DNA from 3 places in the Shigella dysenteriae genome. Region 1 is predicted to be linked to each of the others. Evidence: predicted binding sites of a transcription regulator. Region 1 holds the regulator's gene; each other region holds the start of a gene.
What was found. The regulator Fur, encoded in region 1, represses iron uptake genes when iron is present. The targets are predictions, from matches to a motif close to ATAATAATGAGAACNACTATCAA.

Region 2: the regulator Fur is predicted to act here: its motif matches at 1,977-1,999, upstream of efeU (iron uptake transporter permease EfeU).
Region 3: the regulator Fur is predicted to act here: its motif matches at 8,741-8,763, upstream of sufA (Fe-S cluster assembly scaffold SufA).

What each region holds. Positions count from the first base shown of each region.
Region 1 is NZ_CP055055.1:1,451,473-1,462,431, reverse strand. Features, by position in the region: gene kdpE (two-component system response regulator KdpE) at 1-632, shown strand, start outside; gene HUZ68_RS06840 (hypothetical protein) at 744-1,238, opposite strand; gene pgm (phosphoglucomutase (alpha-D-glucose-1,6-bisphosphate-dependent)) at 1,415-3,055, opposite strand; gene seqA (replication initiation negative regulator SeqA) at 3,081-3,626, opposite strand; gene ybfF (esterase) at 3,811-4,575, shown strand; gene ybfE (LexA regulated protein) at 4,715-5,008, shown strand; gene fldA (flavodoxin FldA) at 5,148-5,678, shown strand; gene uof (fur leader peptide) at 5,888-5,974, shown strand; gene fur (ferric iron uptake transcriptional regulator) at 5,967-6,413, shown strand; gene HUZ68_RS06800 (ChiQ/YbfN family lipoprotein) at 6,497-6,823, opposite strand; gene chiP (chitoporin ChiP) at 6,873-8,279, opposite strand; gene glnS (glutamine--tRNA ligase) at 8,859-10,523, opposite strand; gene nagE (PTS N-acetyl glucosamine transporter subunit IIABC) at 10,791-10,959, opposite strand, start outside.
Region 2 is NZ_CP055055.1:1,864,851-1,875,809, forward strand. Features, by position in the region: gene HUZ68_RS08860 (hypothetical protein) at 1-876, opposite strand, end outside; gene efeU (iron uptake transporter permease EfeU) at 2,057-2,887, shown strand; gene efeO (iron uptake system protein EfeO) at 2,945-4,072, shown strand; gene efeB (iron uptake transporter deferrochelatase/peroxidase subunit) at 4,078-5,349, shown strand; gene phoH (phosphate starvation-inducible protein PhoH) at 5,970-6,758, shown strand; gene pgaD (poly-beta-1,6-N-acetyl-D-glucosamine biosynthesis protein PgaD) at 6,808-7,221, opposite strand; gene pgaC (poly-beta-1,6-N-acetyl-D-glucosamine synthase) at 7,223-8,548, opposite strand; partial or broken gene HUZ68_RS08895 (poly-beta-1,6-N-acetyl-D-glucosamine N-deacetylase PgaB) at 8,541-9,119, opposite strand; one part of gene HUZ68_RS08900 (IS1-like element IS1B family transposase) at 9,135-9,583, opposite strand; one part of gene HUZ68_RS08900 (IS1-like element IS1B family transposase) at 9,583-9,832, opposite strand; partial or broken gene HUZ68_RS08905 (holo-ACP synthase) at 9,877-10,005, shown strand; gene HUZ68_RS08910 (SDR family NAD(P)-dependent oxidoreductase) at 10,019-10,780, shown strand; gene HUZ68_RS08915 (3-hydroxyacyl-ACP dehydratase FabZ family protein) at 10,784-10,959, shown strand, end outside.
Region 3 is NZ_CP055055.1:2,540,555-2,551,513, reverse strand. Features, by position in the region: gene HUZ68_RS12170 (MFS transporter) at 1-850, opposite strand, end outside; gene HUZ68_RS12165 (MFS transporter) at 1,077-2,291, opposite strand; gene HUZ68_RS12160 (YdiL family protein) at 2,391-2,747, opposite strand; RNA gene rprA (antisense sRNA RprA) at 2,883-2,990, opposite strand; gene ydiK (AI-2E family transporter YdiK) at 3,176-4,288, opposite strand; gene ydiJ (D-2-hydroxyglutarate dehydrogenase YdiJ) at 4,502-7,558, shown strand; gene menI (1,4-dihydroxy-2-naphthoyl-CoA hydrolase) at 7,555-7,965, shown strand; gene HUZ68_RS12135 (YdiH family protein) at 8,065-8,253, shown strand; gene sufA (Fe-S cluster assembly scaffold SufA) at 8,802-9,170, shown strand; gene sufB (Fe-S cluster assembly protein SufB) at 9,179-10,666, shown strand; gene sufC (Fe-S cluster assembly ATPase SufC) at 10,676-10,959, shown strand, end outside.

The sequences.
Region 1 (10,959 bases):
TTCTGCGCACGGCGCTGGAGGGCGACGGGATGCGCGTCTTTGAGGCCGAAACGCTGCAACGCGGCTTGCTGGAAGCGGCAACCCGTAAGCCAGATTTGATTATTCTCGATCTCGGCCTGCCCGATGGTGATGGGATTGAGTTTATCCGCGACCTGCGACAGTGGAGCGCGGTGCCGGTGATAGTGCTTTCCGCACGCAGCGAAGAGAGCGACAAAATCGCCGCGCTGGATGCCGGAGCGGATGATTATCTGAGTAAGCCGTTTGGCATTGGCGAATTGCAGGCCCGTCTGCGCGTCGCATTACGCCGCCATTCAGCCACTGCCGCGCCCGATCCGGTAGTGAAATTTTCCGATGTTACCGTCGATTTAGCCGCCCGCGTGATTCACCGGGGTGAGGAAGAGGTGCATCTCACCCCGATTGAATTCCGCCTGCTGGCGGTGCTGCTCAACAATGCCGGAAAAGTGCTCACCCAGCGCCAGCTCCTTAACCAGGTATGGGGACCAAACGCGGTCGAACACAGTCATTATTTGCGTATTTATATGGGACATCTGCGACAAAAACTGGAGCAAGACCCGGCCCGGCCTCGCCATTTTATTACTGAAACTGGGATTGGTTATCGGTTTATGCTTTAGGGGCTGAATTGCCGGATGCGGCGTGAGCGCCTTATCCGACCTACACATCGTCCCGTAGGCATGATAAGACGCGTCAGCGTCGCATCAGGCATGGCACTCATCGCGAAATGTTTAATGCGTATTTATCGCTTTCAATTCTTGCTGGCAATTTTCTGACTGACAGCGTCGCAATTCAATAATCCCGATATGTAACATCGAGACAAAAAATCCGCTTTTGCTGACATAATTCTCATCAACAGCCGGTCGGGTGCCGGGCTTCCCCTGGCAAGCCAGCATAAAAAATGAGGTGTAGCATTGCCAGCCGGGATTTAAACCGGCCTTTTCTTGTGCTGACATATCGTGAAGATAAATCACCGCTTTTTCGTCCTCATCTGACACCTGCCAGCGCCGGGTATTATCAGGTAGGTTATCGCCATGGCAATTTGTCTTACACCGGGAAGGCGCAATTTTTAAAACAGCGCTACCTTCTAATACCTGCTTTTTATCCACATGCGTCGGTAACCAGTCGCCAGCTAATGATGATTGTTCAGGTTGGGCGCATGCAGTCAACAGTAATGTGGCGGCAATGAATGCCACTCTTACGACCAGACTCCTTTTGGTCTTCATTTTGAATTCCCTTGAGCTATTCAGTTTGTTGGCAAAGTGCGCGTTGTTTTTGCCGGATGCGGCGTAAACGCCTTATCCGGCCTACGAAATCATACAAATTCAATATATTGCACCATCAGGCAGTCATACATAAAAAAGGGCGATCTTCCGACCGCCCTTTTTCTTATTTAATGTATTTACGCGTTTTTCAGAACTTCGCTAACAATCTCAACCGCTTCTTTCTCAATCTGCTTGCGATGTTCTTCACCGAGGAAGCTTTCGCAGTAGATCTTATATGCGTCTTCCGTGCCTGACGGACGCGCGGCGAACCAGCCGTTGTCAGTCATCACTTTCAGACCGCCAATAGAAGCACCGTTGCCCGGAGCAGCAGTCAGGCGCGCGGTGATCGGGTCACCTGCCAGGGTGCTGGCGCTCACCATTTCCGGAGACAGCTTAGACAGCGCCGCTTTTTGTGCGGAAGTCGCAGCTGCCTGCAAACGGTTGTAGCTCGGCGCACCAAAGCGTTTTGCCAGTTCGTTGTAGTGTTCCTGCGGGTTCTTACCGGTGACAGCGGTGATTTCTGCCGCGAGCAGACACATGATGATGCCGTCTTTGTCGGTGGACCACGGCGTGCCGTCGAAACGCAGGAAGGAAGCCCCTGCGCTCTCTTCGCCGCCAAAGCCGAAGCTGCCGTCGAACAGACCATCAACAAACCATTTGAAACCTACCGGGACTTCTACCAGCTTGCGGCCCAAGTCATTGACCACACGGTCGATCATCGCAGAAGAAACCAGCGTTTTACCGACAGCAACATCTTTGCTCCACTGCGGACGATGCTGGAACAGGTAGTTGATCGCCACCGCCAGGTAGTGGTTCGGATTCATCAAACCTGCCGGAGTGACAATACCGTGACGGTCATAATCCGGGTCGTTAGCAAACGCCAGATCGAACTTATCACGCAGTGCCAGCAGGCCTGCCATTGCACACTCAGAGGAGCAGTCCATACGGATCGCACCGTCTTTATCAAGGTGCATAAAGCGGAAGGTTTGATCGACCTGATCGTTAACGATAGTCAGGTTGAGGTTGTAATACTCGCCAATACGCTTCCAGTATTCGATACCGGAACCGCCCAGCGGATCAACGCCAAGCGTCAGGCCCGCTTTCTGAATCGCCGCCATATCAACGATATCGGCCAGCCCTTCCACGAACGGCTGCACCAGATCCTGCTCTTTCACATGACCGGATGCCATCGCTTCGTCGAGGGAGATACGCTTCACGCCTTTCAGGCCATCGGCCAGCAGTGCGTTGGCACGATCTTCCACCACTTTAGTGACGTTGGTATCTGCCGGGCCACCATTTGGCGGATTGTACTTGATACCACCATCTTCCGGCGGGTTATGGGACGGTGTAATCACGATACCGTCTGCCAGCGGGCCACCTTTTTTATTGTGAACCAGGATGGCATTGGAAACGGCAGGCGTCGGGGTGAAGCCATTGTTTTCCTGCACAATAACATCTACGCCGTTCGCTGCCAGCACTTCCAGAACGGAAATAAATGCAGGTTCGGACAGGGCGTGAGTATCTTTACCCACATAGCAAGGGCCAGTGATGCCGTTTTTCGCACGTTCTTCAGCAATTGCCTGAGCGATCGCCAGAATGTGCGGCTCGTTAAAGCTGTGGCGCGCTGCACTGCCACGGTGACCGGAAGTACCGAATTTCACCGCGTGCTCCGCATTCCCTGCTTCTGGTTTCAGTACATAATATTGCGCCGTCAGTTGGGCGACGTTAATCAAATCACTCTGTTGTGCAGGTTGGCCTGCACGATTGTGGATTGCCATTGCTTTGTCCTTTGTCTGCAACGTTTTAGATAGTTCCGCAAACCTTCTCAATCAATTCCGCCGGGAATTGCATCGACTGCATGATGTGTTCGATCATGCTGCATTTACGGCCGGTGTTGGTGTTGGTGATCACCCAATACGGCGTGCCTGGCACATGTTTCGGCTTGGTCTGATTACCATTTTTCAGCAGCGTTTGTTCATCTGCCGCAAAGTAAACGCGCGTACGACCGTGCAACGATTCCGTTGCTTCGGCAAACGCCTGGGCGTCAAGAGAATATAGTGTAGACAACAGCAGCATAAAGCGATTGACCGCTCGCTTTTGCTCTGCGTATTCATCCGAAAGCAGAAGTTCACGCATTGCGCGAACCTTGTCTTTAATCGTTTTGACCGGCTTCGCTTCGACGATAGCAGGTGACGCAACGCGAACCTCTTTCGTCACCGGAGCAGCAGGCTGTGATGCGGCGGAAAATTTCAACATACGCCGTAAAATGTCGGATGCGCTCTCGCCGATATGCTTAGTGTGGCTGGCAATATAGCTGTAGAGTTCATCATCAACTTCAATCGTTTTCATCTTAATCCAGTGCAGTGTCTTAGCTGAATACAAGTCGCCAGGAGTATATGAATAAATCCCGGCAGCGGATAGCGTCAAGCCTGGCTTGCAGAAAAACTCGGAATAAACCTTATTTGTTGCAGCCCTGTGGCACAATGGTCAACATAATACCCTAACCCGACAACGCGAAAAAAAGAACTTTGCCATGAAATTGAATATCCGCGCGCAAACTGCACAAAACCAGCACAATAATTCTCCCATCGTTCTTGTCCATGGTCTGTTTGGCAGCCTCGACAACCTTGGCGTACTGGCTCGCGATCTGGTAAACGATCACAATATCATCCAGGTTGATATGCGTAACCACGGTCTTTCACCGAGAGATCCGGTAATGAATTACCCGGCGATGGCGCAGGATCTTGTTGATACTCTGGATGCACAGCAGATCGACAAAGCAACATTTATCGGTCACTCCATGGGCGGTAAAGCGGTAATGGCACTTACTGCACTGGCTCCCGATCGCATCGATAAACTGGTGGCGATTGACATCGCGCCGGTCGACTATCACGTTCGCCGGCATGATGAGATTTTCGCGGCCATCAACGCGGTCAGTGAATCGGACGCACAAACTCGCCAGCAAGCAGCAGCAATAATGCGCCAGCATCTTAATGAAGAAGGGGTGATTCAGTTTCTGTTGAAATCTTTTGTTGACGGGGAGTGGCGCTTTAACGTGCCGGTATTGTGGGATCAGTATCCGCATATTGTGGGTTGGGAGAAAATCCCGGCATGGGATCACCCTGCCCTGTTTATCCCTGGTGGTAATTCTCCGTATGTTAGCGAGCAGTACCGTGATGATTTACTGGCACAATTTCCACAGGCACGGGCGCATGTGATTGCAGGCGCGGGTCACTGGGTCCATGCTGAAAAACCGGATGCGGTATTACGCGCTATCCGTCGCTATCTCAATGATTAACGCAACTGATTAAAAACCCAGCGTCCGCGTCGCTTTCCGCGCGTGGGCGTTGGCGTGACTCATCGCGCTGATGTATTATGGCGCGCTATCCATCCGGGCAGAGGCCTGGCTGATTGTTTCCCCCGAAGTCACCAAGATCATGGCCAAAGAACAAACGGACCGTACGACATTAGATCTGTTCGCGCACGAGCGTCGACCGGGACGACCGAAAACTAATCCGCTTTCGCGCGATGAACAGCTGCGTATTAATAAACGCAACCAACTAAAACGCGACAAAGTACGTGGCCTTAAGCGTGTCGAACTGAAGCTGAACGCGGAAGCTGTCGAGGCGCTGAACGAGCTGGCGGAATCGCGCAATATGAGCCGTAGCGAACTGATCGAAGAGATGTTAATGCAGCAACTGGCGGCGCTGCGTAGTCAGGGCATCGTTTAAATTTCCACTTTCATGTAGCACAGTGTGCAGTCCTGCTCGTTTGCTGATTCCGCAAGACTGCCTGTTCTGCTATGATTGCCTTTATCCGTGGGCAATTTTCCACCCCCATTTCAATAAGTTTCAAGAGGTTATTTCACTCATGGCTATCACTGGCATCTTTTTCGGCAGCGACACCGGTAATACCGAAAATATCGCAAAAATGATTCAAAAACAGCTTGGTAAAGACGTTGCCGATGTCCATGACATTGCAAAAAGCAGCAAAGAAGATCTGGAAGCTTATGACATTCTGCTGCTGGGCATCCCAACCTGGTATTACGGCGAAGCGCAGTGTGACTGGGATGACTTCTTCCCGACTCTCGAAGAGATTGATTTCAATGGCAAACTGGTTGCGCTGTTTGGTTGTGGTGACCAGGAAGATTACGCCGAATATTTCTGCGACGCATTGGGCACCATCCGCGACATCATTGAACCGCGCGGTGCAACCATCGTTGGTCACTGGCCAACTGCGGGCTATCATTTCGAAGCATCAAAAGGTCTGGCAGATGACGACCACTTTGTCGGTCTGGCTATCGACGAAGACCGTCAGCCGGAACTGACCGCTGAACGTGTAGAAAAATGGGTTAAACAGATTTCTGAAGAGTTGCATCTCGACGAAATTCTCAATGCCTGATGTGATGCGGCGTAGACTCATGTCTACGCCGTATTAATAGATAATGCCAATCAAAATAATTGCTACAAATTTGTAACTTTTGCTGTTGTACCTGTACAATGTCCCGGTGTTCAAGTGGCCTTGCCGTTGTAAATGTAAGCTGTGCCACGTTTTTATTAACAATATTTGCCAGGGACTTGTGGTTTTCATTTAGGCGTGGCAATTCTATAATGATACGCATTATCTCAAGAGCAAATTCTGTCACTTCTTCTAATGAAGTGAACCGCTTAGTAACAGGACAGATTCCGCATGACTGATAACAATACCGCCCTAAAGAAAGCTGGCCTGAAAGTAACGCTTCCTCGTTTAAAAATCCTGGAAGTCCTTCAGGAGCCGGACAACCATCACGTCAGTGCGGAAGATTTATACAAACGTCTGATCGATATGGGTGAAGAAATTGGTCTGGCTACGGTATATCGCGTACTGAACCAGTTTGACGACGCTGGTATCGTCACCCGCCACAATTTTGAAGGCGGTAAATCCGTATTTGAACTGACACAGCAACATCACCACGATCACCTGATCTGCCTCGACTGCGGCAAGGTTATCGAATTTAGTGATGATTCCATCGAAGCGCGTCAGCGTGAAATTGCCGCAAAACATGGCATTCGCCTGACTAACCACAGTCTCTATCTTTACGGTCACTGTGCCGAAGGCGATTGCCGCGAAGATGAGCACGCGCACGAAGGCAAATAAGCCAGTCTGAACGAGAAAAGCCAACCTGTAGGTTGGCTTTTTTATGCAAGGGAAATAAGAAAAGCGAGAGTTACAGCTCTCACTTATTTGTTATTACTGCGAATTTCCTGCCAGACCTTATCACAATCGGCTTTCACCGCCTGATCATTTCCGGTTTGCGTTGCACGCAGACACTGCTGATAATCCAGTACGCGTACACTTTCCTGGTCGGCAAACTGCTGATGTTGTTTCTCTTTCTTCAGCACGTTTAACACGCTCTGGCAGGCTTCAATTTTTTCTGGCGAACCTTGTGCGGTGTTGATACAGGCGCTGTATGCCTCTTTCAGACGGCTGTCTTCCTGTGGCGCGGTTGATTGCGCACAAGCCACCAGCCCCGATGCCATCATGGCGATGAGAATCAGTTTTTTCATAGCAAATTCCTCAAATGTGCGGCAGGCACAAAACCTGCCACGTCGGGCATCAGAAGATGGTGAATGGTGCGATTACCATAAATTTCACGTCACGCTCATCCTGGAAGATGTTGCCGTAACCACCGCCCCAGCTTGGGATGTCGGAGTGGTTGTCGTATTCGGTGAAGTGCAATTTGAACATCGTGCCCTTGGCGCGGCCATCCTGAATGGTGTAGACCGCATCCAGGCTGTATGTAGATTCTTCAATAGTCCGGTTCTTGTCGTAGTACGCATCCGGATTGCTCTGCCAGGTCGCAGGTTTTGCATCCCATGCGTAAACGTAGGAAGCGCCGATGGCGAAGCCTGGAAGATTCCAGTTTTTCAGGTCATACATCGCACCGAAGAAGACCGCTTTTTCCCCGTTAGCGTTGAAGTCGGAACGGTTATCCCACCAGATATCCAGGCGGCCGTTGGAGGAAGCGTAGGTTGGAGTCATACGTTGCAGGAAGTATCCCTGCTGACCTTCAGCCTTAACCCAGGTGCCTTCGAGGCGCAAATCCACTACGTCAGCCGCCCGGTAACCAAAGGTCAACGCTTGCAGCCAGGCGGTGTCGTCATAAAGATCGTTGACGCTGCGATCGTCAACTTTATCGCGCGTACCGTAGAACTGGTAGCTGGTGGTTAACGGGCTACCGGCGATATCAAATTTGTAGCTGGCTTTGGCAAAGTATTGATCGATATACCCTTCCGCCTGACCAAATGCCGCTTCCAGTACGAAGTTATTTTTGAAGTCGTATTTCGCACCAAGGGAGTGCAGATAATCAACTTTGGTGGTTTTATCGTTCTGATAAAACTCATCCATTTCCAGATGCCACGGTGCTTTGTATTCGTTGGTCCACATGTAGGAGAAACTCAACGCACCAGCATCGCCGTAATCAAAATTCGCTCCGGCTTCCGCACCCTGATAAGTACCCGGCATAAAGCTCCAGTGAGGCGCTAACAGCGTCTGACCGGTTGGCTGAATATAACCTGCCCTCGCCCAAACCGGACCGTATTTAAATTTGGCCGCAGCTTTATACAGGCTTATACCGCTTTTGTCGCCGGACCAGTCTTCGTCATAGGCTTTATTACTTTTTGAAAACGCGATTTCGTTCGGGTGAGAGCTGTCGCCGTTTTCCGCCATTTCAATCGCCGTAAACGCAGCAATATCAAGGCCGAACATATCAGCAGCATAACCGGACTGAAAATCGAGGTTGGCATTCCAGGTGGAGTGAGAAAGGTTGGTTTTGTATTTGTCGCCGTCGGTAACATCTTTACGGTCGCGTTCACGCTGCCAGTAATAGATACCGCCGGTTAAGGTTGAATCCTCGATGAATCCTTCGGCGCGAGCCTCCGGCATTGCCATAAAGCCCGACATTGCTGTAACACCGGCGATAGCCAGCGCCAGCGTACTACGTTTGCCACTAAACGTACGCATGGGTTAATCCTCTTTGACGTATAAATTGCTGCACCAAAGGTGAACAGCGAAAAAAAATAAAAATTAAAAAAGTAGCGTTGAGAAAAGTCTCGCTGACTACAGGAACAGACTATTTTTCGCGACGCGAATTATCAATCTCTTTCTGTAACCAGAATGTAAGAACATGAGCAACCGCACATATTTTGATGATTTTTGTTACAAGGCTTAAGTTTGCGGTTGAAAGGCTTGCAGAAGAATAAAAGCGTGAAATTCCAGCAAGATGAAAGCGGTTACATTTTATTTAATTATGTTTTGTTATTTTAAATTTATTTTATGGATAAATTGCGAAGCGGAATTAATTCGCGAAGAAAAGCAGAAAAAACGCCGCTGAACGCGGCGTTTTGGATTGTTTGCATATTTCTTGCCGGATGCGGCGTGAACGCCTTATCCGGCCTACAAAAGCACGCAAACTCAATATATTGCAGAGATCATGTAGGCCTGATAAGCGTAGCGCATCAGGCAATTTAGCGTTTGAAACTGTTTGTCTGTTCCTTGCCGGATGCGACGTAAACGCCCCATCCGGCATAGCGAAACTTAAAATTACTCGCCAACTTTCGCCCAGGTATCACGCAGCCCAACGGTGCGGTTAAATACCGGTTTTTCGGCAGTGGAATGGCGGCTGTCGAGGCAGAAGTAACCTTCACGCTCAAACTGGAATGCTTTACCCGCTACCGCGTCTTTCAGCGACGGTTCAGCAAAGCCCTGTTTGATCACCAGCGATTCCGGGTTAATCACCGACAGGAAATCATCCGCAGCACCAGGGTTCGGCACATTGAACAGACGGTCGTACAGGCGGATTTCAACCGGCAGCGCATGTGCCGCGCTCACCCAGTGAATAACACCTTTGACTTTACGACCATCTGCCGGATCTTTGCTTAAGGTATCGGCGTCATAAGTACAGAAGATGGTGGTGATATTACCTTCGGCATCTTTCTCGACGCGTTCTGCCTTAATCACATAAGCATTACGCAGACGCACTTCTTTACCCAGCACCAGACGTTTGTACTGCTTGTTAGCTTCTTCGCGGAAATCGGCGCGATCAATCCAAATCTCACCGCTAAACGGCACCTGACGGCTCCCCATTTCCGGTTTGTTCGGATGGTTCGGCATGGTGACCATTTCGCCTTCGCCCTGATAGTTTTCGATGACCAGTTTCACCGGATCGATAACCGCCATTGCGCGCGGCGCATTTTCGTTGAGATCTTCACGGATGCAGGATTCCAGCGACGCCATCTCAATGGTGTTGTCCTGCTTGGTCACGCCAATGCGTTTGCAGAACTCACGAATAGAAGCCGCAGTGTAACCACGACGACGCAGACCGGAAATGGTCGGCATACGCGGGTCATCCCAGCCTTCAACGTGCTTGTCGGTCACCAGCAGGTTCAGCTTACGCTTGGACATCACAGTGTATTCCAGATTCAGGCGCGAGAATTCGTACTGGCGCGGGTGAACAGGAATGGTGATGTTGTCCAGCACCCAGTCGTACAGGCGACGGTTGTCCTGGAACTCAAGCGTACACAGAGAGTGCGTAATACCTTCCAGCGCATCGCTGATGCAATGGGTGAAGTCGTACATCGGGTAGATGCACCACTTGTTGCCAGTCTGGTGGTGTTCAGCAAATTTAATGCGGTACAGCACCGGATCGCGCATCACGATAAACGGTGAAGCCATGTCGATTTTCGCACGCAGGCAGGCTTTACCTTCTTCAAAACCGCCGGTACGCATTTTCTCGAACAGCGCCAGGTTCTCTTCAACGCTACGGTCGCGGTACGGGCTGTTTTTACCCGGCTGTGTCAGGGTGCCGCGGTATTCGCGGATCTGTTCCGGCGTCAGTTCATCAACGTACGCCAGGCCTTTATTGATCAGTTCGATCGCATAGGCGTGGAGCTGATCAAAATAATCGGAGGAGTAACGGACGTTACCAGACCAGTGAAAACCTAACCACTCAACGTCGTTTTTGATCGAATCGACATACTCGATATCTTCTTTTACCGGGTTAGTGTCGTCGAAACGCAGGTTGCACTGGCCTTTATAGTCCTGGGCGATCCCGAAGTTCAGGCAGATAGATTTCGCATGGCCAATATGCAGATAGCCATTCGGCTCCGGCGGGAAACGGGTGTGTACTGTGGTGTGCTTACCACTGGCCAGATCTTCATCGATGATCTGACGAATAAAGTTAGTCGGGCGGGCTTCTGCCTCACTCATCGTGGATTCCTCAAAGCGTAAACAACGTATAACGGCGTATGATCTTATAAGCGGGACAGGCTGACAACTGTTAGTTTTTTAAAATTGATAATCTAACAAGGATTATGGGGATGATTGATGAAAAAAAAAGCGGCAGAGAAGATCTCCACCGCTTTTGCCAGTCCTGCGTCATTGTTGGATGCGACGCTTAAGCGTCTTATCCAACCTGGACTGAGCTTTTGTAGGCCTGATAAGACGCGTCAAGCGTCGCATCAGGCATAAAGCAGATTACTTTTTGATTTCATACAGCGGTGTTTGACCCGCCACAACATGGCCCTGAGCTTTAATGATCAAGCCACTGAAATCGTCGATATTGCTGCAAACCACCGGGCTAATCATCGAACGGGCGTTAGCGTTCAGGTAATCCAGATCCATTTCCAGAATCGGTTGCCCTGCG
Region 2 (10,959 bases), 410 kb from region 1:
CTGTCCCGCGTAGTTCAGGCCGTGATCGGTCAGGTAATTTCTGGCATTTTTGATATTAAAATGATTGCGCGTACACCATCCTGGAACTCCCTGTAGAGCGTTTCGCGCCTGCTGGTCCATAGCCGCCCATTTTCGCATGTCGTCTACAGTCAATTTAACATATTGTTGTGGCTCGTCCTCGATGGTCTGCCTGGTGTTGTTTATGTCGTCATTTGCAGTATTTGGTGGGATGTTGCTTGTATTACACGATTGCTGTAATTCCACATCGTTACGCCACGCCAGCGGAGAAATATTTCCAAATTCTCGCATGCCATTGTTGGTAAAGTGTGTTTCTTCTCTTCCGTATTGCTGGGCCGGGGAGTAGCGAGCTGCTTCATGCACCCTGTTTTGACTTTCATCCGTGAGTATTGGCCGTACGGACCAGAGATCAAAGGTTCCATATTGACTGCGTGACATCAGGGTTGTGACAATGGAGTGAAACAGCTCAAGAGTAATATTTGTACTGGTGCACACACCGCTCTTGCTGACTGCAATTTTCATGAGATTGCCCGTGTTGTCATGCTCTTGCGTCTTCGTGAAGGTGATGGTGAAACCGGCAACATCGAAGGTGAACGGTTCAGGAAGTTGCAGATCATTTGCACTTACCACCGGTTGGAACTGATGTCGATGTAGTTCGGTTGTCATCGCAACAGCCAGCAAGTGAACCTCTTCAGGAACCAGTGGAGTAACAGCCATGCCCGTGCTGTAGTCCGCATCCCTTTTGATATAATTATTCATCTGCACCAGAAGCGTCAAAGTTTCCAGACAACTACTCGGGAGTTGTTGCGGTGGAATATAGGTTGCTGCGCTCGTATTGAGGTTGGATATTGGTCTCATGTCATGCTCTCCGTATCCTTACAGGGTTAATGATTCGTATTAAGTCGTAGCCATCCGCATGGCTCCGGGCGATTCAGTCGGCGCACCAGGATGTACACTTCGGATGCGTTCTTGATGTAGTAAACAATCCGCTCATTCTGGTGTTAATGGAAACACCCGTAAAAAGCAGGAGGAATGCCAGTTATTGGCGAATTTACAATGCTGCCATCGGGATGAGTTTTATGAATGTTATTATTTTTTTTACGCCTTGAATCATCGTGGTAAATAATAATTTCTTCCTGTGTTTCATAAAGTACGTAGTTACAATCACTCGTGAATCTTGTCGGTAATTCGACGTTAGCCTTCAGTCAGAGAAAAATTAATACGCAAATTTTTTAATTTATCGATAGGGGAATGGATAAACTATATTCTCGACCCTAATTACAGGGTTCATCTGAAAGCAGTGGCGTCTCATCTTATTACTTCTCTTTCTGTATTCATGCTAGTGGGTTTGTGATAATGTCATAGTAGAAAAATCGTGAGAAAAAAGCCCTGAACAATTATTAACTTATTGATTTTTGTGTGTTGGTGTTTTTGGTGATTGATTTTCACGATGATCTATTACTTCTGGTTAAGATTTCTATTTTTATTATGTGTGACTTTTTTAATGCGCATCCTGCTTCGTTTTATCGTGATTTAGAGTTGTATATAGCTTTAGCCATAAAATGATATCACTGGACATATAATAAGGGGGATTATAATTTCTTGGGTTAATTACGCACTATCAAAAATCGCTCATTCCAGACTTAAATACACATTTTCTCCTGTTTAGGTTGTGGGCGAAAAATTCGATGAGGAGACGAGGTATAATTTCATTCACAACCCTATCACTATCTATTAATAAGCAAAAACAACGTTCTTTTGTGATACGACTAACTGAAAATTCAACCCTTCGGGGCACGCTGCAGCGAGTTTGTCGCCACCAACATTCGTACAAGCTTCATCTGCCGGGCGAAAAGTCAGCTAAATACCTTAAAATAATCGCTTTTGTTTCCGGATTTGTTGTCCTCGTTTTTACATTCCAACATCATTTTATAAACATTCCGCTTGTATTTTTCTTTAGCGTAATGATAATCGCTATCACTGCGATTTACTTTTCTTTGCATAGATTGACTCAGAAAAACGTTTAAGGGTGGGTGGCATGTTTGTTCCGTTTCTCATTATGTTGCGCGAAGGACTTGAAGCCGCGCTGATTGTCAGTTTGATTGCCAGCTATCTTAAGCGTACCCAGCGAGGCCGATGGATTGGTGTGATGTGGATTGGCGTGTTGCTTGCCGCTGCGTTGTGCCTGGGCTTGGGTATCTTCATTAACGAAACCACCGGCGAATTTCCGCAAAAAGAACAGGAACTGTTTGAAGGTATCGTGGCGGTGATCGCCGTGGTGATCCTTACCTGGATGGTTTTCTGGATGCGCAAAGTGTCGCGCAACGTCAAAGTGCAACTGGAGCAGGCAGTCGATAGCGCATTGCAGCGTGGAAATCATCATGGCTGGGCGCTGGTGATGATGGTCTTTTTTGCCGTTGCAAGGGAAGGCCTGGAGTCGGTCTTTTTCCTGCTGGCGGCATTTCAACAAGATGTCGGGATCTGGCCGCCGCTGGGTGCAATGCTCGGTCTTGCTACTGCCGTGGTGCTCGGTTTCCTGCTCTACTGGGGCGGTATTCGCCTCAATCTTGGTGCATTTTTTAAATGGACCAGCCTGTTTATTCTCTTCGTCGCCGCAGGGCTGGCAGCTGGTGCCATTCGCGCATTTCATGAAGCCGGATTGTGGAACCACTTTCAGGAAATCGCCTTCGATATGAGCGAGGGGCTCTCAACTCACTCGCTGTTTGGCACGCTGATGGAAGGGATTTTTGGCTATCAGGAAGCACCGAGCGTCAGCGAAGTCGCCGTCTGGTTTATTTATCTCATCCCGGCGCTGGTGGCATTTGCCCTGCCACTACGCGCAGGGGCGACAGCGTCTCGCTCCGCGTAGCAAATACGACGCAAACTCTTGCTTAGTTACAACATACTTTAAAGGGATAGTCTCGTCATGACCATTAACTTCCGCCGTAACGCATTGCAGTTGAGCGTGGCTGCGCTGTTCTCTTCTGCTTTTATGGCTAACGCCGCTGATATTCCGCAAGTCAAAGTGACCGTGACGGATAAACAGTGCGAACCGATGACCATTACGGTTAACGCCGGGAAAACACAGTTCATTATTCAGAACCATAGCCAGAAGGCGCTGGAGTGGGAGATCCTCAAAGGCGTGATGGTGGTGGAAGAGCGGGAAAATATCGCCCCTGGTTTTAGCCAGAAAATGACGGCGAATTTACAGCCTGGCGAATACGATATGACCTGCGGTCTGCTGACTAACCCGAAAGGGAAGTTGATTGTCAAAGGTGAGGCAACGGCGGATGCGGCGCAAAGTGATGCGCTGTTAAGTCTTGGTGGTGCAATTACTGCATATAAAGCATATGTCATGGCGGAAACCACACAGCTGGTGACCGACACTAAAGCCTTTACCGACGCGATTAAAGCAGGCGATATCGAAAAAGCGAAAGCACTGTATGCGCCGACGCGCCAGCACTATGAGCGCATTGAACCGATTGCTGAACTGTTCTCCGATCTGGATGGCAGCATTGACGCCCGTGAAGATGATTACGAGCAAAAAGCCGCTGATCCAAAATTCACCGGTTTCCACCGTCTGGAAAAAGCATTGTTTGGCGACAACACCACCAAAGGGATGGATCAGTACGCTGAGCAGCTTTATACCGATGTGGTCGATTTGCAAAAACGCATCAGTGAACTGGCTTTCCCACCTTCAAAAGTGGTCGGCGGCGCAGCCGGACTGATTGAGGAAGTGGCAGCCAGCAAAATCAGCGGTGAAGAAGATCGCTACAGCCACACCGATCTGTGGGATTTCCAGGCTAACGTTGAAGGCTCGCAGAAAATTGTCGATCTGCTGCGTCCACAACTGCAAAAAGCCAACCCGGAACTGTTGGCAAAAGTCGATGCCAACTTTAAAAAGGTCGATACCATTCTGGCGAAATACCGTACTAAAGACGGTTTTGAAACCTACGACAAATTGACCGATGCCGACCGGAATGCACTGAAAGGACCGATTACTGCGCTGGCGGAAGATCTGGCGCAACTTCGTGGTGTGCTGGGACTGGATTAAGCGTTATGCAGTATGAAGATGAAAACGGCGTGAATGAACCGTCACGCCGACGTTTACTGAAAGGGATTGGTGCACTGGCGCTGGCGGGAAGTTGTCCGGTCGCTCATGCACAAAAAACGCAAAGTGCACCGGGCACGCTTTCACCGGATGCACGCAATGAGAAACAGCCGTTTTATGGTGAGCATCAGGCAGGAATACTGACGCCACAACAGGCCGCAATGATGCTGGTGGCGTTTGATGTACTTGCCAGCGATAAAGCCGATCTTGAACGGTTGTTTCGCTTGTTGACTCAGCGTTTTGCTTTTCTGACTCAGGGCGGAACAGCACCAGAAACGCCAAATCCGCGCCTGCCACCACTCGATTCCGGCATTCTTGGCGGCTACATTGCGCCCGATAATCTCACCATCACGTTATCGGTGGGTCACTCATTGTTTGATGAGCGCTTTGGCCTTGCGCCACAGATGCCAAAAAAGCTGCAGAAGATGACGCGTTTCCCCAACGACTCGCTGGATGCGGCGTTATGTCATGGTGATGTGTTGCTACAGATTTGCGCCAACACCCAGGACACGGTGATCCATGCGCTGCGCGATATCATCAAACACACGCCGGATTTGCTCAGTGTGCGCTGGAAGCGGGAAGGGTTTATTTCCGATCACGCGGCGCGTAGTAAAGGCAAAGAGACGCCGATTAATTTGCTGGGTTTCAAAGACGGCACTGCCAATCCCGATAGCCAGAATGATAAGTTGATGCAAAAAGTGGTGTGGGTAACGGCAGATCAGCAGGAGCCTGCGTGGACAATCGGTGGCAGCTATCAGGCAGTACGCTTGATTCAGTTTCGAGTGGAATTTTGGGACAGAACGCCGCTGAAAGAACAGCAGACGATTTTTGGCCGTGATAAGCAAACCGGCGCACCGCTGGGAATGCAGCATGAGCACGATGTGCCGGATTATTCCAGCGACCCGGAAGGGAAGGTGATTGCGCTGGACAGCCATATCCGGCTGGCGAATCCCCGCACGGCGGAGAGTGAGTCCAGCCTGATGCTGCGTCGTGGCTACAGTTATTCACTGGGCGTCACCAACTCCGGACAACTGGATATGGGGTTGCTGTTTGTCTGCTACCAACACGATCTGGAAAAAGGCTTCCTGACAGTACAAAAAAGGCTCAATGGCGAAGCGCTGGAGGAATATGTTAAACCCATCGGCGGCGGTTATTTTTTTGCGCTGCCGGGAGTGAAGGACGTGAACGATTATCTCGGAAGCGCATTATTGCGGGTTTAATGTTTTTAGGCGGATAAGGCATTTGTGCGCAGATGCCTGATGCGGCGCTTGCGATGCTTATCATGCCCACAATCGGTGCGGGTTTGGTAGGCTGGATCAGGCGTTCACGCCGCATCCGGCGATCGTGCACTGATGCCTGATGTGAATCCTGCTGAAAGCACACAGCTTTTTTCATCTCTGTCATCACTCTGTCATCTTTCCAGTACAAACTAATGTCACTAAAATGGTGTTTTATAGTTAAATATAAGTGAATATATTGTTGCAATGAATGCGAGATCTGTTGTACTTATTAAGTAGCAGCGGAAGTTCCCGGCAGTGATAGTCAGTCACTATGGAGATCGCGGATGGTAACGTCCTGTACTGGACATGTTTTAGATAATCAACGCGCCACCACTCGCGGAGTTTTCTCCTCCGGTAGTCATCTCGTCACTTTGCATTTTCAACCTCATCCTTTCTTTTCATGTGTTACCGACGCCGTAAACGGTGCGCGTAGCCGTTTTTCGGCATTTTATCCAAAAGCAAACTATGGCTTACAAGGAAGCCAACCCTCTGATGTTCGTGCGCATAATCGCGCTGCCAACGGCGCGTGTGATGAATACAAACAACTCAAGGTGCTCTCCATGGGAAGACAAAAAGCAGTGATCAAAGCTCGTCGCGAGGCAAAACGTGTGCTGAGACGGGATTCGCGCAGCCATAAGCAGCGTGAAGAAGAATCGGTCACCTCGCTTGTGCAGATGAGCGGCGTAGAAGCCATTGGTATGGCCCGCGACAGTCGCGATACTTCGCCCATCCTCGCGCGAAATGAAGCGCAATTGCACTATCTGAAGGCTATTGAGAGTAAGCAGCTGATATTCGCTACGGGCGAAGCCGGGTGCGGAAAAACCTGGATCAGCGCAGCAAAAGCGGCAGAGGCCCTGATACATAAGGATGTCGACAGGATTATCGTCACCCGTCCAGTTCTGCAAGCCGATGAAGATCTTGGCTTCTTACCTGGAGATATCGCAGAAAAGTTTGCTCCCTATTTTCGCCCGGTATACGACGTGCTGGTCCGGCGCTTAGGGGCTTCCTTTATGCAGTACTGCCTGCGACCGGAAATAGGGAAGGTGGAAATTGCGCCGTTCGCCTATATGCGTGGACGTACCTTTGAAAATGCAGTCGTCATTCTTGACGAGGCGCAGAATGTGACTGCCGCGCAAATGAAAATGTTTTTAACCCGCCTCGGGGAGAACGTGACGGTTATCGTCAACGGTGATATCACGCAATGCGATTTACCTCGCGGCGTGCACTCCGGATTAAGTGACGCACTGGAACGTTTCGAAGAAGATGAAATGGTCGGGATCGTCCGATTCGGTAAAGAGGATTGCGTACGTTCGGCACTTTGCCAACGTACGCTACATGCATACAGTTAAGTGTATTATCGGTGCAGAGCCCGGGCGAACCGGGCTTTGTTTTGGGTGTTTATGCCCGGACTAGCGCTTTTTCTGAAACCACCATTTTTATTTGCCCCTGGCTGGTGAAGTGTACGCTCATCCTGTGGCTTTTTTGTAGTTGCTGATAGAGCTCATCAGGTATTGCTAAGCTCTCTGCATATTCTTGCGGCGTATATTGGTAGGCTGCATGATGCTGCTGTTTTTGAAAACGCAGCTTATTGTACAGCGCCCAGACAATTAACACGACGGCATTCGCCACTGCCAGCAAAAAATAGAACTGAAGTCGGCTTCTGGCCTCGCTTTGCCAGTAATAACCCGTCAGCAGATCCATGGCGAATAAGAATATGAACAAAGCAAATAATGTCCACAAGATGGTTGTGGCAACATAATCAACCAGTAAACGTACTGGCGATTGTCGGGTCGTAATAATTAAATTGTTCATATTAACCTCTCAGAATCCCGCGATCGGGACTTACCCAACGGGCGCGTTGCTTTTTAGGCATCAACATGACTCGTGTAAATGATACCAATGTCGTTGCCAGGCTCAGCATCCAGAAAATAACCGGGAACCAAATAATCCAGAAAAGCGATGAAGTCAGATTATGCTCATAGCGATTCTCGATCATCAGGCTGACAATAAATTGCAGTAAACATAACGTACACAATAATATTCCGGCAGTATGTGTCGCAGCGATATGTGTCAATTCAATATTTAACGGTACACCGGCAAGTTGGACTACGTAAATAATGAAACCGACCAGGCAGGTAAAGGCCCATATTGTCGTCAGGCAGTATTCAAAAAACAGTGGCCACATTCGAAAGTTTTCTTTGCGCCATAGCCTTGTCATATTTTTGAGGAATACTTCTGCACCGCCCTGAGCCCAGCGCAGGCGCTGTTTCCACAGCCCTTTTAACGTTTCAGGCATTAATATCCAGCACAGCGCCCGAGGCTCGTAAAAAATCGTCCACTGATTCAACTGCAGCTTCCAGCTAATATCAATATCTTCGGTGATCATATCGTCACTCCAGTAACCCACTTCTGCCAGGGCGCTGCGACGAAATGCGGCAATAACACCGGAAACGGTAAATACGTTTCCATAGATACGCTGGGTTCGCTTGATCAAACCAATAATTGAGGAATACTCGCCAACCTGAATTTTACCCACCAGGGTAGAACGTGTGCGAATACGAGGATTACCGGTTACGGCACCCACACGCGGGTTGTACAACATCGGTTCCACAATATATGCCGCCGCATCGCGGTCTAATAACGCGTCGCCATCAATGCACACCAGATATTCACTTTTCGCCGCGGCAGCTCCGGTTTTAAGCGCAATGGCTTTCCCCTGGTTTTGCGCCAGATGAATGACCCGCAAATGGGGAATTTGTGCAGCCATGCGATCCAGGATGGCACGGGTTTTATCTGTTGAACCGTCATTTACGGCAATAACTTCAATGTTCTCATAACGCTGTGCTAAAGCGGCGTGTATGGTTTCCTCAACGTTTTTCTCCTCATTAAAACAGGGAATGATAATGGAGATAGACGGGTTATCTTTCAACTGGGGGGCTGGTGCGTTTTCTCCCCACGGCCAGTGGCGTTCACGATAGACCCAGAAATAGACGCCGCCAACAATCCACATAATGGACATAAAAAACGGCCAGAAGAAAACGAACCTCATCATCAGTTCACCAGAGTGAAAGTACGCTACGCATAGGGGGATGCATAACACCAGACATAATATAAAAAACGATACGATGCGATTAATCATTTTTCGGATACCAGGCTGTTGAAAATTCAGGACGAATAACGTCTATTTCAGGTTGGTTATGCAGAAAATTGTCGGGATAATAACCATAATTTTTCACTCCATTCAGTTGTAATAGGCTCATCCAGTGAGCGAGTTGTTGCGAAGAAATAGCCTGATGCTGACCATTTTTCTGCCAGTTTTGTGCCTGTAATTCTAAAATAGATTTGTCTTTAGCCTGAGGGATGCTTTTAATCTGATTGATCAGTTGTATTAACCATTGATCAGCCGATTTTTCTGCGACACCTTCCATATAAGGCATAGCCATAATAGCAGTCCAGTCATAGCTTTTTAGGAAATCAGCATAATTCTGTGCAAACCAGGCTTCACTTTCAGGTTGTGTTACCGGAAGTGCAAAAATATTTCGTGCAGTTTTAACATGTGGACCACGAATGGCTTTTACGCGCGCACTAAGTTCTAAAGTGAAGTCAGTTAACGCACGACTTTTAAAGCGGGTCCACTGTTTAAATTGCTCCGGGTTTTGTCGAATTTCGCTCAGACTCCCGCTAAAGCCTGCTTGCTGATAAGCCGCGATGGTAATGACTCCAACTTATTGATAGTGTTTTATGTTCAGATAATGCCCGATGACTTTGTCATGCAGCTCCACCGATTTTGAGAACGACAGCGACTTCCGTCCCAGCCGTGCCAGGTGCTGCCTCAGATTCAGGTTATGCCGCTCAATTCGCTGCGTATATCGCTTGCTGATTACGTGCAGCTTTCCCTTCAGGCGGGATTCATACAGCGGCCAGCCATCCGTCATCCATATCACCACGTCAAAGGGTGACAGCAGGCTCATAAGACGCCCCAGCGTCGCCATAGTGCGTTCACCGAATACGTGCGCAACAACCGTCTTCCGGAGCCTGTCATACGCGTAAAACAGCCAGCGCTGGCGCGATTTAGCCCCGACGTATCCCCACTGTTCGTCCATTTCCGCGCAGACGATGACGTCACTGCCCGGCTGTATGCGCGAGGTTACCGACTGCGGCCTGAGTTTTTTAAATGGCGGAAAATCGTGTTGAGGCCAACGCCCATAATGCGGGCGGTTGCCCGGCATCCAACGCCATTCATGGCCATATCAATGATTTTCTGGTGCGTACCGGGTTGAGAAGCGGTGTAAGTGAACTGCAGTTGCCATGTTTTACGGCAGTGAGAGCAGAGATAGCGCTGATGTCCGGCGGTGCTTTTGCCGTTACGCACCACCCCGTCAGTAGCTGAACAGGAGGGACAGCTGATAGAAACAGAAGCCACTGGAGCACCTCAAAAACACCATCATACACTAAATCAGTAAGTTGGCAGCATCACCTTATTTCGTTATTTCCGGAAGACTACAAGAAATTTTTATCGAGCAGGGGTTGCAAAATAACTCCCTGAGTATTTCGCATTGCCGTACCCACGCCATTGCGACTGTCATCGTTTATTAACTCAACATATGTGATGAATATGTACAAATATAATGATTTAAATGAAAAAACCGTACTGGTGACAGGAGCCAGTGGTGATATTGGACTGGGTATTTGCGAAAAATATCTGGAGCAGAACTGCGATGTTTATGCGCTCTATAAATCCAACGACGTGCAATTAACGGCGCTGAAAGCAAGCCATCCTGCAGGCGATAAACTGCATATTGTGCAGTGCGATCTCGCCTGCCCCCAGAGCGTGAGCGCATTGTGCGAACAGATAGAGCGCGAAGCTGGCAAGATTGATGTGCTGGTGAATAACGCGGGCATCGTTAAAGACAGCCTGTTTGCCTCGATGAGCTATGAGGATTTCACCCAGGTTATCGAAACCAACATGTTCAGCATTTTCCGTCTGACGAAAGACGCGCTGATGTTGCTTCGTGCGGCAGAAAATCCCGCCATTATTAACGTTGCCTCTATTGCAGCGCTGATCCCAAGCGTCGGTCAGGCGAATTACAGCGCGTCAAAAGGGGCGATCCTAGGCTTCACCCGCACGCTGGCAGCAGAAATGGCACCCTGGGGCGTTCGCGTCAACGCGGTCGCACCGGGAATGATTGAATCGAAAATGGTGAAAAAAGTATCCCGCGCAGTGGTCCGTGCGGTAACCAGTACCATCCCGTTACGCCGTCTGGGTAAATGTGAAGAAGTGGCGAACACCATCGTCTTCTTAAGTTCCTCTGCCTCCAGCTACATTGTCGGCCAGACCATCGTTATCGATGGCGGCCTGGTCATGCGGTGATTTATGTCTAAATACACGATTCCTTCGAAAATCTTCCTCGAAATGGGCGGCTGGCGTCAGCCGCTGCTGATGGTCGATAAAATTGCAGATTATAAATACGGTGAAAATGGCTTTGTCAGTGTCGTGAAACACGTCACCTATAACGAACCGTATCTACTGGGGCATTTCCCGGAAGATCC
Region 3 (10,959 bases), 1.1 Mb from region 1:
CATTAGCCCAGATGGGCCGGACCATTTTTTTCAGTAGTGCGGCAAAAATAAAGACACAGACCAACGAGCCCATACTGTAATAAGAGATGGTTTTTAATGCCTCAGCTTCTGACATACCAGCAAAAGCCATCGCATATTTGGGCATCCACACCACAATCACATAAAAGGTCGAGAATGCAGCTACACCGAACAGTACCGATGAAACACCTTCCAGCCAGACTAACGGTTTGCTGTTCATTTGCGGTAATTCATTAGCTACGCTGGCGTCCACCAACTGGCTGGGGAATTTGCTTTTCAACAGCATCAGCGTGATCAGTACAAACAGAATACCCGGAATAATCAGCCCATAGCCGTACCAGATATTATTGAGCAACATATAGCTCACCAGCATTGGGTAGAACATTTGCCCGAATGACACCATCGCTTTAACCAGTATGACCGCCGAACCAGAGGCTTTCGGAAAGCATTCCATGAGCGCGGGATAGCCACCCGTATCCAGCGCTGAGTTAGCGATACCTACGCACACTGCCAGACAGTAGGCGAGAGTTAAATTCGGGCAAGCGGGAATACCAAAGAAGAATAGCAGATACATTATTACTGCCATTAATATCACCGCCCGGCGACCAAACTTATCGGAGATCACACCGAAGAATAAAATACTGATCAATCGCCCCAAACCGATACCGGAAATTAAGTAGGCAATGCCCGCGTTGTCAGTGGAAAACTTTTCCGCCAGAGATGACATATTTTGGGCAAGCGTAATAACACTAATGCCGTGCAGGAAGTAGCTGAAGTAAATACAAAGAACAGCCAGGATAAATGGCGTGCTGAAAGCCTTATTTTGAGACATTTTCACAGCTCCTTGCTGAAAGATAATTTCGTTACCGTACGTATTGTTCTCCGACGGTTTACATAATTACTATACTGAAGATGATTTTCCCTGGGTACATGGCATAAAGTTTATGTTTCCAGGAATATTGCATGTCATAGTTTGTTTTTGATCGCGATTTTCCTTAGTTAGCGCAGAAAGAGTTATTTATCCGTAAGATCTTGCATGACCTGAAAAGAATATTGCATTACCCACCCGGAGCGACATTTTCCTTTAGCGAGTGATACCGCGTTTTTTTGCGGCTGCGTAAGCCGATAAACAGTGCCAGTAAAAAGCCGATGGCAGCGATGGCGGTATCGAACCACATAATATCGGCAATACTTCTTTGGGACAGATGAGCCGTAATCAACGGAATAGTAAAGGTCGCAATACTGCCCGCACTGTAATAGATCCCTGTAGCTTTACCTTTAGCGTAAGGGAAACGTTCAGCCATTAACGTCAAGCCAATTTGCACAACACCTCCAGCAGAGGTAAAACCAATGACAAAAGCAAATATTATCACCACATAAAATGTGGGATGCAGGCAGACGGTAAACAGAGCAATAAATGAGATAAAGGTGTACAGCATCAGTAATGTTGTTGGGCGAACGGTATTACGAATGAGTGGAGCGGTAATAAATACACAAAGCAGCGAACCCACGGTGTAGATACTGAGTAGTTTGATCGACATAGTGTATGACATGCCTGCAACAAATTGTCCGTACTGTGCCAGCCACTGGCTAACCAGATAAAACGTTGCCATTGAGATATAGCCATATAAGGTATAACTGGCTAAATCGATAATTGAACAGCGATGTTCCGTAGAGCTGGTGGTTTTCTTTATGACAGGTAAGCGACGACCCGGATGGGGTGGGAACGTACAACGGTATAAAAACAGAGCGTTAATAAACATAATGCCTGCAGCAATCATAAAGGACCAACCGAACCACAGTTCAGCCCACACTAACAGGCTAATGATTAGCGGTAATAAAAATTGTCCGCTGGAAACAAATGCTTTAATTAAAATATTGGCTGTCCTAGGTGAACGTGGAAAAGCTTCCATCAAACTGGGATAAGTGCCTGCATCGAGAAAACTGTTTGCCATTCCCGCCAGAAAGCCAAAAACATAAGCGATAATGATGTTATTGGTCTGCAGGATGCCAAAAAAGAAGGCCATATAGCAGCACATCCCGAGCATGATAAAAGGGCGGCGACCAAAGCGATCGGATAATAATCCTGCAAAAAGCAAGACACTTAATCGACCAATGCCCAGCGATGAGATAACTATCGAGACACCCGCGGCATTAGTCTGCCAAAGTGTCTCCAGCGAGGCCATATTCAGGCTCATCAAAATGACGCCCATACCATGCACCAGGTAATTAAAATACAACCCAAGTGCGGTAGGGTAATAGGGATTTTTCATAGGTTCTACTTAGCAAAGGTGCTTTAAAAAGTGTAGCGATGTTGTGTCAGTATCCATTCATTATTGTTGTAACAACGACAATTCCTTTCTGTGGAAAAATTAACAAAGCCGCTCCAGATCGTGTGCATATAATTCAGCGGCTACCGATTGATAGATCTTCCAGTCAATAAAATTGCCATCAGGGTAGACTCGTTGAAATGCGGTTAAGTCGGGGAAAAAACGCATGGTGTTGTTGCCGATGCGGTTATTTATTTTCTCTATGATGGCATGAAGATGTTTTTTTCTTTGCTGACGCATAGCCAACAGTTGCTCGACTACACGATCAGGAATGGCACACTTGCCATTTTCCCACTGACGCCAGCTTTCACTGTCACCGGTCTGGGCAATCCAGGTCGCGCATTCATCAATAGTCATGGCAAAAATATGGCGGAGTGCCTGGAGTTCATAAGCGTTCATCGTGTAATGGCTGCATGAAATAAACAATAAAATATAAATAACATTATCAGCCTGCTGACGGCTTGAAGAGAGTCACAGTATCTTGTGCAACATTATTGGAAAGAGTGAGGGGCGAGGTAGCGAAGTGGAAAAATGTTAAAAAAAAGCCCATCGTGGGAGATGGGCAAAGACTACACACAGCAATTCGTTGTTTCACTCAGGGGATTTCCATGCTTATAAATCAATATGTTGATTTATAACCGTGAGCTAATAGTAGGCATACGGACTTTTTGCGTCGATCAGATTCGTCTCATTAGTTTAAAAACTGTAAAGAATTTGCGACAGGTACTACCAGCTGAATGGCGGTAAGCAGGAAAATATGGGGAAGAGCAAGCAAATATCAATTAGCGGGGGTTAACAATCAGGCGGCAGAGCCGCCTGATGAGAAATTACTTATTCGGTTTCTCGATTTCGCCCAGTTCTTCGAGAATTTCTTCCGGTTGGTCCGTCGGCGGCGGGACTTCTTCCACCCACGCGGCAAACAGACGCCAGGAAACGGCTAACAGAACCGGACCAATAAACAGACCGATCATCCCGAAAGCAATCAAACCACCAATAACACCAGAGAGGATCAGGATCAGCGGTAAATCGGCACCCATGCGAATTAACATTGGGCGGATGACGTTATCCAGCGTGCCAACCACACCGCTCCACACTAACAATACCGTTCCCCAGGTGGTATCGCCAGTCCAGTAGAGCCAGATAATCGCCGGAATCAGTACCGGCAACGGGCCAAGCTGGACAAGGCAGGAGAGGATCATTAACACCGTTAGCAACGTTGCATAAGGTACGCCGGATACGGCGAGGCCGATACCGCCAAGCACTGCCTGTACTAACGCCGTCACCACCACACCCAGCGCCACCGCGCGGATAGCCTGTGCCGCCAGCAGCACGGCGGCATCTCCGCGAACGCCTGCCAGACGGGTTGCAAAATGGCGAATGCCTTGTGCCACCTGTTCACCGCGCCAGTACAGCAGGGCACTGAAGAGAAGCATCAGCGCACAATGCACCATAAAGCGCCCGATATGCGCCGCTTGCCCAACGAACCAGGTGGTGGTGGTGCCAATATAAGGGCGGACTTTCGCCATGATCGCCGTCCCCCCCATATCCAGCAAGTTGTGCCAGCCTGCATACAGCTTCGCGCCAATCACCGGAATGGTATTAAGCCACGCCAGATCGGGTAACGTCATGTCACCGCTGGAAATGGCTTTAATTAGCGGGCCGCTGCCGTCGACGATACTGTTAACCAGCAAAGCAATAGGGATGATAAACACCATCACTAATAACAGCGTCATCACCAGAACGGCGAGAGAGCGGCGGCCAAACATGATCTTTTGCAAACGTAACAATACCGGCCAGGTGGCGATAACCACCGTACCGGCCCATGCAAAGCCGAGAATAAAGGGTTGAACAATCCACAGACATGCCACAATCATGATGGCTAAAAACAGCACCGAAAGCAGAATTTGTGCGACATCCCTGGGCTGACGAACATTTACCATAACTACTTTTCACCTTTTTTGTGCGTCAAATCGTCGACGCGACGTGAACACGCGAAACTCACCTACATAATGATGAGCAATTTCAGCGGTTTTTAACAGGCCGATTCTGCCCTTAATTCTGATGGGCGTGTTAGAAAAAAATGTGGTACAACAACTCAGGCAACACGCAAACGATTAATCTCTCATCACAGACCGCAGGAAAGGGTCAATATAATGATTCCACAGATTTCCCAGGCACCCGGCGTCGTTCAACTGGTGCTTAATTTTTTGCAAGAGCTGGAGCAACAAGGTTTTACCGGCGATACGGCGACAAGTTATGCCGATCGTCTGACAATGTCGACCGACAACAGTATTTACCAACTTCTCCCCGATGCGGTGGTATTTCCGCGTTCAACCGCAGATGTGGCGCTGATCGCCCGTCTTGCCGCGCAGGAACGCTATTCATCGCTGATCTTTACCCCCCGCGGCGGCGGCACCGGCACTAACGGTCAGGCGCTCAACCAGGGGATTATTGTTGATATGTCCCGCCATATGAACCGCATCATCGAAATTAACCCTGAAGAGGGCTGGGTGCGCGTTGAGGCCGGGGTGATAAAAGATCAACTCAATCAGTACCTGAAACCGTTCGGCTACTTTTTTGCGCCGGAACTTTCGACCAGCAACCGGGCAACGCTCGGTGGGATGATCAATACCGATGCATCCGGTCAGGGATCGCTGGTCTATGGCAAAACGTCAGATCACGTACTTGGCGTACGCGCGGTGTTGTTGGGGGGCGATATTCTCGATACGCAACCTTTACCCGTCGAATTGGCGGAAACGCTGGGTAAATCCAATACCACAATCGGGCGAATTTATAACACGGTTTATCAACGTTGCCGTCAGCAACGCCAGTTAATTATCGACAACTTCCCCAAACTTAACCGCTTTCTTACCGGTTACGATCTGCGTCATGTCTTTAACGATGAGATGACCGAGTTCGACCTGACGCGCATTCTGACGGGTTCAGAAGGGACGCTGGCCTTTATTACCGAAGCGCGGCTGGATATTACGCGCTTGCCTAAAGTGCGCCGTCTGGTGAACGTCAAATATGACTCTTTTGACTCTGCGCTGCGTAACGCGCCGTTTATGGTTGAGGCGCGGGCGCTTTCGGTAGAGACGGTGGACTCAAAAGTGCTGAATCTGGCGCGGGAAGATATTGTCTGGCATTCCGTCAGCGAGTTGATTACCGATGTGCCTGACCAAGAGATGCTCGGGCTGAACATTGTGGAATTTGCTGGTGATGATGAGGCGCTGATTGATGAGCGGGTAAATGCACTCTGTGCGCGGTTGGATGAGCTGATCGCCAGTCATCAAGCAGGTGTCATCGGCTGGCAGGTGTGCCGTGAGCTGGCGGGGGTTGAACGTATCTATGCAATGCGCAAAAAAGCCGTTGGTCTGCTTGGCAATGCCAAAGGTGCCGCTAAGCCAATTCCGTTTGCTGAGGATACCTGCGTACCGCCGGAACACCTGGCGGATTATATTGCTGAATTTCGCGCGCTGCTCGACAGCCACGGCTTAAGCTACGGTATGTTCGGTCACGTCGACGCAGGTGTCTTGCACGTCCGTCCAGCGCTGGATATGTGCGATCCGCAACAAGAGATTTTGATGAAGCAAATCTCTGATGACGTGGTGGCGCTGACTGCGAAATACGGTGGTTTGTTGTGGGGCGAGCACGGCAAAGGTTTTCGCGCTGAATACAGCCCGGCGTTTTTCGGTGAGGAACTTTTTGCAGAACTGCGCAAAGTGAAAGCGGCATTTGACCCGCATAACCGACTCAACCCAGGGAAGATTTGCCCGCCAGAAGGTCTCGATGCGCCGATGATGAAAGTGGACGCGGTGAAGCGCGGTACATTCGATCGGCAGATCCCCATTGCGGTACGCCAGCAGTGGCGCGGTGCGATGGAGTGTAACGGCAACGGTTTATGCTTCAACTTTGATGCCCGTAGTCCGATGTGTCCGTCGATGAAGATCACCCAGAACCGGATTCATTCACCGAAAGGGCGCGCAACGCTGGTGCGTGAATGGCTGCGTTTGTTGGCGGATCGCGGCGTTGATCCACTCAAACTGGAACAAGAACTGCCTGAATCCGGCGTCAGTTTGCGGACGTTAATTGCCCGCACGCGCAATAGCTGGCATGCGAATAAAGGCGAATATGACTTCTCACACGAAGTCAAAGAGGCGATGTCGGGCTGTCTGGCCTGTAAAGCGTGTTCGACCCAGTGCCCCATCAAAATTGATGTGCCGGAGTTTCGCTCTCGTTTTCTGCAGCTCTATCACACCCGTTATTTACGCCCGCTGCGCGACCACCTCGTCGCTACGGTCGAGAGCTACGCGCCGCTGATGGCACGCGCGCCGAAAACCTTTAACTTCTTCATTAACCAGCCGCTGGTGCGCAAACTCTCGGAAAAACATATCGGCATGGTTGATTTGCCGCTGCTGTCGGTCCCCTCGCTACAACAACAAATGGTGGGGCATCGCTCGGCAAACATGACGCTGGAACAGCTTGAATCTCTCAATGCAGAGCAGAAAGCGCGCACAGTGTTGGTGGTGCAGGACCCCTTTACCAGCTATTACGATGCGCAAGTGGTGGCGGATTTTGTCCGTCTGGTCGAAAAATTAGGTTTCCAGCCTGTGTTACTGCCATTTTCGCCAAATGGCAAAGCCCAGCATATTAAAGGTTTTCTTAATCGTTTTGCGAAGACGGCGAAAAAGACGGCGGATTTCCTCAACCGTATGGCGAAGCTGGGTATGCCAATGGTAGGCGTCGATCCGGCGCTGGTATTTTGTTATCGCGATGAATATAAACTGGCACTGGGCGAGGAACGTGGCGAGTTTAACGTCTTACTGGCGAATGAATGGCTGGCAAGCGCACTTGAGTCACAGCCAGTGGCTACAGTCAGCGGTGAATCATGGTATTTCTTTGGTCACTGTACCGAAGTTACCGCCTTGCCGGGTGCGCCAGCACAATGGGCCGCGATATTTGCCCGTTTTGGCGCGAAACTGGAAAATGTCAGCGTGGGTTGCTGCGGCATGGCAGGGACTTACGGACATGAAGCGAAAAACCATAAAAATTCGCTCGGGATCTATGAGTTATCCTGGCATCAGGCTATGCAGCGACTGCCGCGTAACCGCTGTCTGGCGACCGGATATTCCTGCCGTAGTCAGGTCAAACGGGTTGAAGGCACGGGGGTACGCCATCCTGTGCAGGCTTTACTGGAGATTATTAAATGATATGGAAACGAAAAATCACCCTGGAAGCACTGAATGCCATGGGTGAAGGAAACATGGTGGGGTTACTGGATATTCGCTTTGAACATATTGGTGATGACACCCTTGAAGCGACAATGCCAGTAGACTCGCGGACAAAGCAGCCTTTCGGGTTGCTACATGGAGGTGCATCCGTGGTACTGGCCGAAAGTATCGGTTCCGTTGCCGGTTATTTATGTACCGAAGGTGAGCAAAAAGTGGTTGGTCTGGAAATCAATGCTAACCACGTCCGCTCGGCACGAGAAGGGCGGGTGCGCGGCGTATGCAAACCGTTGCATCTCGGTTCGCGTCACCAGGTCTGGCAGATTGAAATCTTCGATGAGAAAGGGCGTTTGTGCTGTTCGTCACGATTGACGACCGCCATTTTGTGACGTTGTCACCAGAAAAGTGTGACGCATATTGCTTTTGGTCATTATCTGCACAGTAAACGGTGGTATACTGTGCAGGTCTTGTCTAAAAGCGAGGATGCTATGTCTACTCAACTTGATCCTACCCAGCTGGCCATTGAATTTTTACGCCGTGACCAGAGCAATCTTTCACCTGCCCAATATCTTAAACGTCTGAAACAACTAGAACTTGAATTTGCTGACCTGCTTACTCTCTCTTCTGCTGAATTAAAAGAAGAAATCTACTTTGCCTGGCGTCTGGGCGTGCATTGATCCTGACTTAATGCCTCAAGTTCGCCAAATCGACCTGGATTAACCTCCGTCCAGGTTCGATGACCTTCTTAATACTGCTTATCTACCCGCCTGATATTGTTCAAAAATAATACTAATCGCAGTTTGTGTTAAAACGACGGGTTAGCTTTATGAGATTATTCTTATCGCCCCTTCAAGAGCTAAGCCACTGAGAGTGCCGGAGATAAGCGCCGGATGGGGTAGAAACCCTTAAGCCTGTGTCGCACAGACTTAAGGGTTTTCTTATTTCTGAACGCTGCACTTTTTTACCTATCTCTTAAATAGTCATTTTCAATACAACTTTTTCTTTTTCATCACAGCCTTAATGCTCCTTAGATAATAACCATTATCTAACAATGAGATACCTAATTCTTAGCGTGCCTGTTAACCCACACATCAGGGTCTATGCTTATTAAAAGCAGGCAAAAAGCATGTTTTACGGTAAAGCCCCTGCGTTTGCTGGGTTGAACTGATAATCATTATCACTAACATGCTGTTATACGCTGAAAGCGATGAAGTGAGGTAAATAGATGGACATGCATTCAGGAACCTTTAACCCACAGGATTTCGCCTGGCAAGGCTTAACGCTGACACCCGCAGCGGCGATACACATCCGCGAGCTGGTGGCAAAGCAGCCAGGTATGGTCGGCGTGCGCTTAGGCGTGAAGCAAACGGGCTGCGCGGGCTTTGGCTATGTGCTCGACAGTGTTAGCGAGCCGGACAAAGACGATCTGCTGTTTGAACACGACGGCGCGAAGCTGTTTATCCCGCTGCAAGCGATGCCGTTTATTGATGGCACGGAAGTCGATTTCGTTCGTGAAGGACTTAATCAGATATTCAAATTTCACAACCCTAAAGCCCAGAATGAATGTGGCTGTGGCGAAAGCTTTGGGGTATAGGCGGTACTATGTCTCGTAATACTGAAGCAACTGACGATGTCAAAACCTGGACCGGCGGCCCGCTGAATTATAAAGAAGGATTCTTCACCCAGTTAGCCACCGATGAGCTGGCAAAGGGGATAAACGAAGAGGTGGTGCGCGCAATTTCGGCGAAGCGTAATGAGCCGGAGTGGATGCTGGAGTTTCGTCTCAATGCCTATCGCGCATGGCTGGAGATGGAAGAACCGCACTGGTTGAAAGCGCACTACGACAAGCTGAATTATCAGGATTACAGCTACTACTCAGCACCATCGTGCGGTAATTGTGACGACACTTGCGCGTCTGAACCTGGCGCGGTGCAGCAAACTGGCGCGAACGCCTTTTTAAGTAAAGAGGTGGAGGCGGCGTTTGAGCAGTTGGGCGTTCCCGTGCGGGAAGGCAAAGAGGTGGCGGTGGATGCCATTTTCGACTCAGTTTCGGTTGCCACTACTTATCGCGAAAAACTGGCGGAGCAGGGAATTATTTTCTGTTCCTTTGGTGAGGCGATCCACGATCACCCGGAACTGGTGCGTAAATATCTCGGCACCGTGGTGCCGGGGAATGACAACTTCTTTGCCGCGCTTAATGCGGCGGTAGCCTCTGACGGTACGTTTATTTATGTGCCTAAAGGCGTGCGCTGCCCGATGGAACTTTCCACCTATTTTCGCATTAACGCGGAAAAAACCGGGCAGTTTGAGCGCACCATTCTGGTGGCCGACGAAGACAGCTACGTCAGCTACATTGAAGGCTGTTCCGCTCCGGTGCGTGACAGCTATCAGTTGCACGCGGCAGTGGTGGAAGTCATCATCCATAAAAACGCCGAGGTGAAATATTCCACGGTACAAAACTGGTTCCCTGGCGATAACAACACCGGCGGTATTCTCAACTTCGTCACCAAGCGTGCTTTGTGCGAAGGCGAAAACAGCAAAATGTCATGGACGCAATCAGAAACCGGGTCCGCGATTACGTGGAAATATCCCAGCTGCATTTTGCGCGGCGATAACTCCATTGGTGAGTTTTACTCAGTGGCGCTGACCAGCGGTCATCAGCAAGCGGATACCGGCACCAAGATGATCCACATCGGTAAAAACACCAAATCGACCATTATCTCGAAAGGGATCTCTGCCGGACATAGTCAGAACAGTTATCGCGGCTTAGTGAAAATCATGCCGACGGCAACCAATGCGCGCAATTTCACTCAGTGCGACTCAATGCTGATTGGCGCTAATTGTGGGGCGCATACCTTCCCGTATGTCGAATGTCGCAATAACAGCGCACAACTGGAGCACGAGGCAACGACATCACGTATTGGTGAAGATCAACTGTTTTACTGCCTGCAACGCGGGATCAGCGAAGAAGACGCCATCTCGATGATTGTTAACGGTTTCTGCAAAGACGTGTTCTCAGAACTGCCGCTGGAATTTGCCGTTGAAGCACAAAAACTCCTCGCCATCAGTCTTGAACACAGCGTCGGATAAGGAATAAACATGTTAAGTATTAAAGATTTACACGTCAGCGTGGAAGATAAAGCTATCCTGCGTGGATTAAGCCTCGACGTTCGTCCCGGCGAAGTTCACGCCATTATGGGGCCAAACGGTTCGGGCAAAAGTACCTTATCGGCAACGCTTGCCGGGCGAGAAGATTATGAAGTGACGGGCGGCACGGTTGAGTTCAAAGGCAAAGATTTGCTTGCGCTGTCGCCGGAAGATCGTGCAGGCGAAGGCATCTTTATGGCCTTCCAGTATCCGGTGGAGATTCCCGGCGTCAGTAA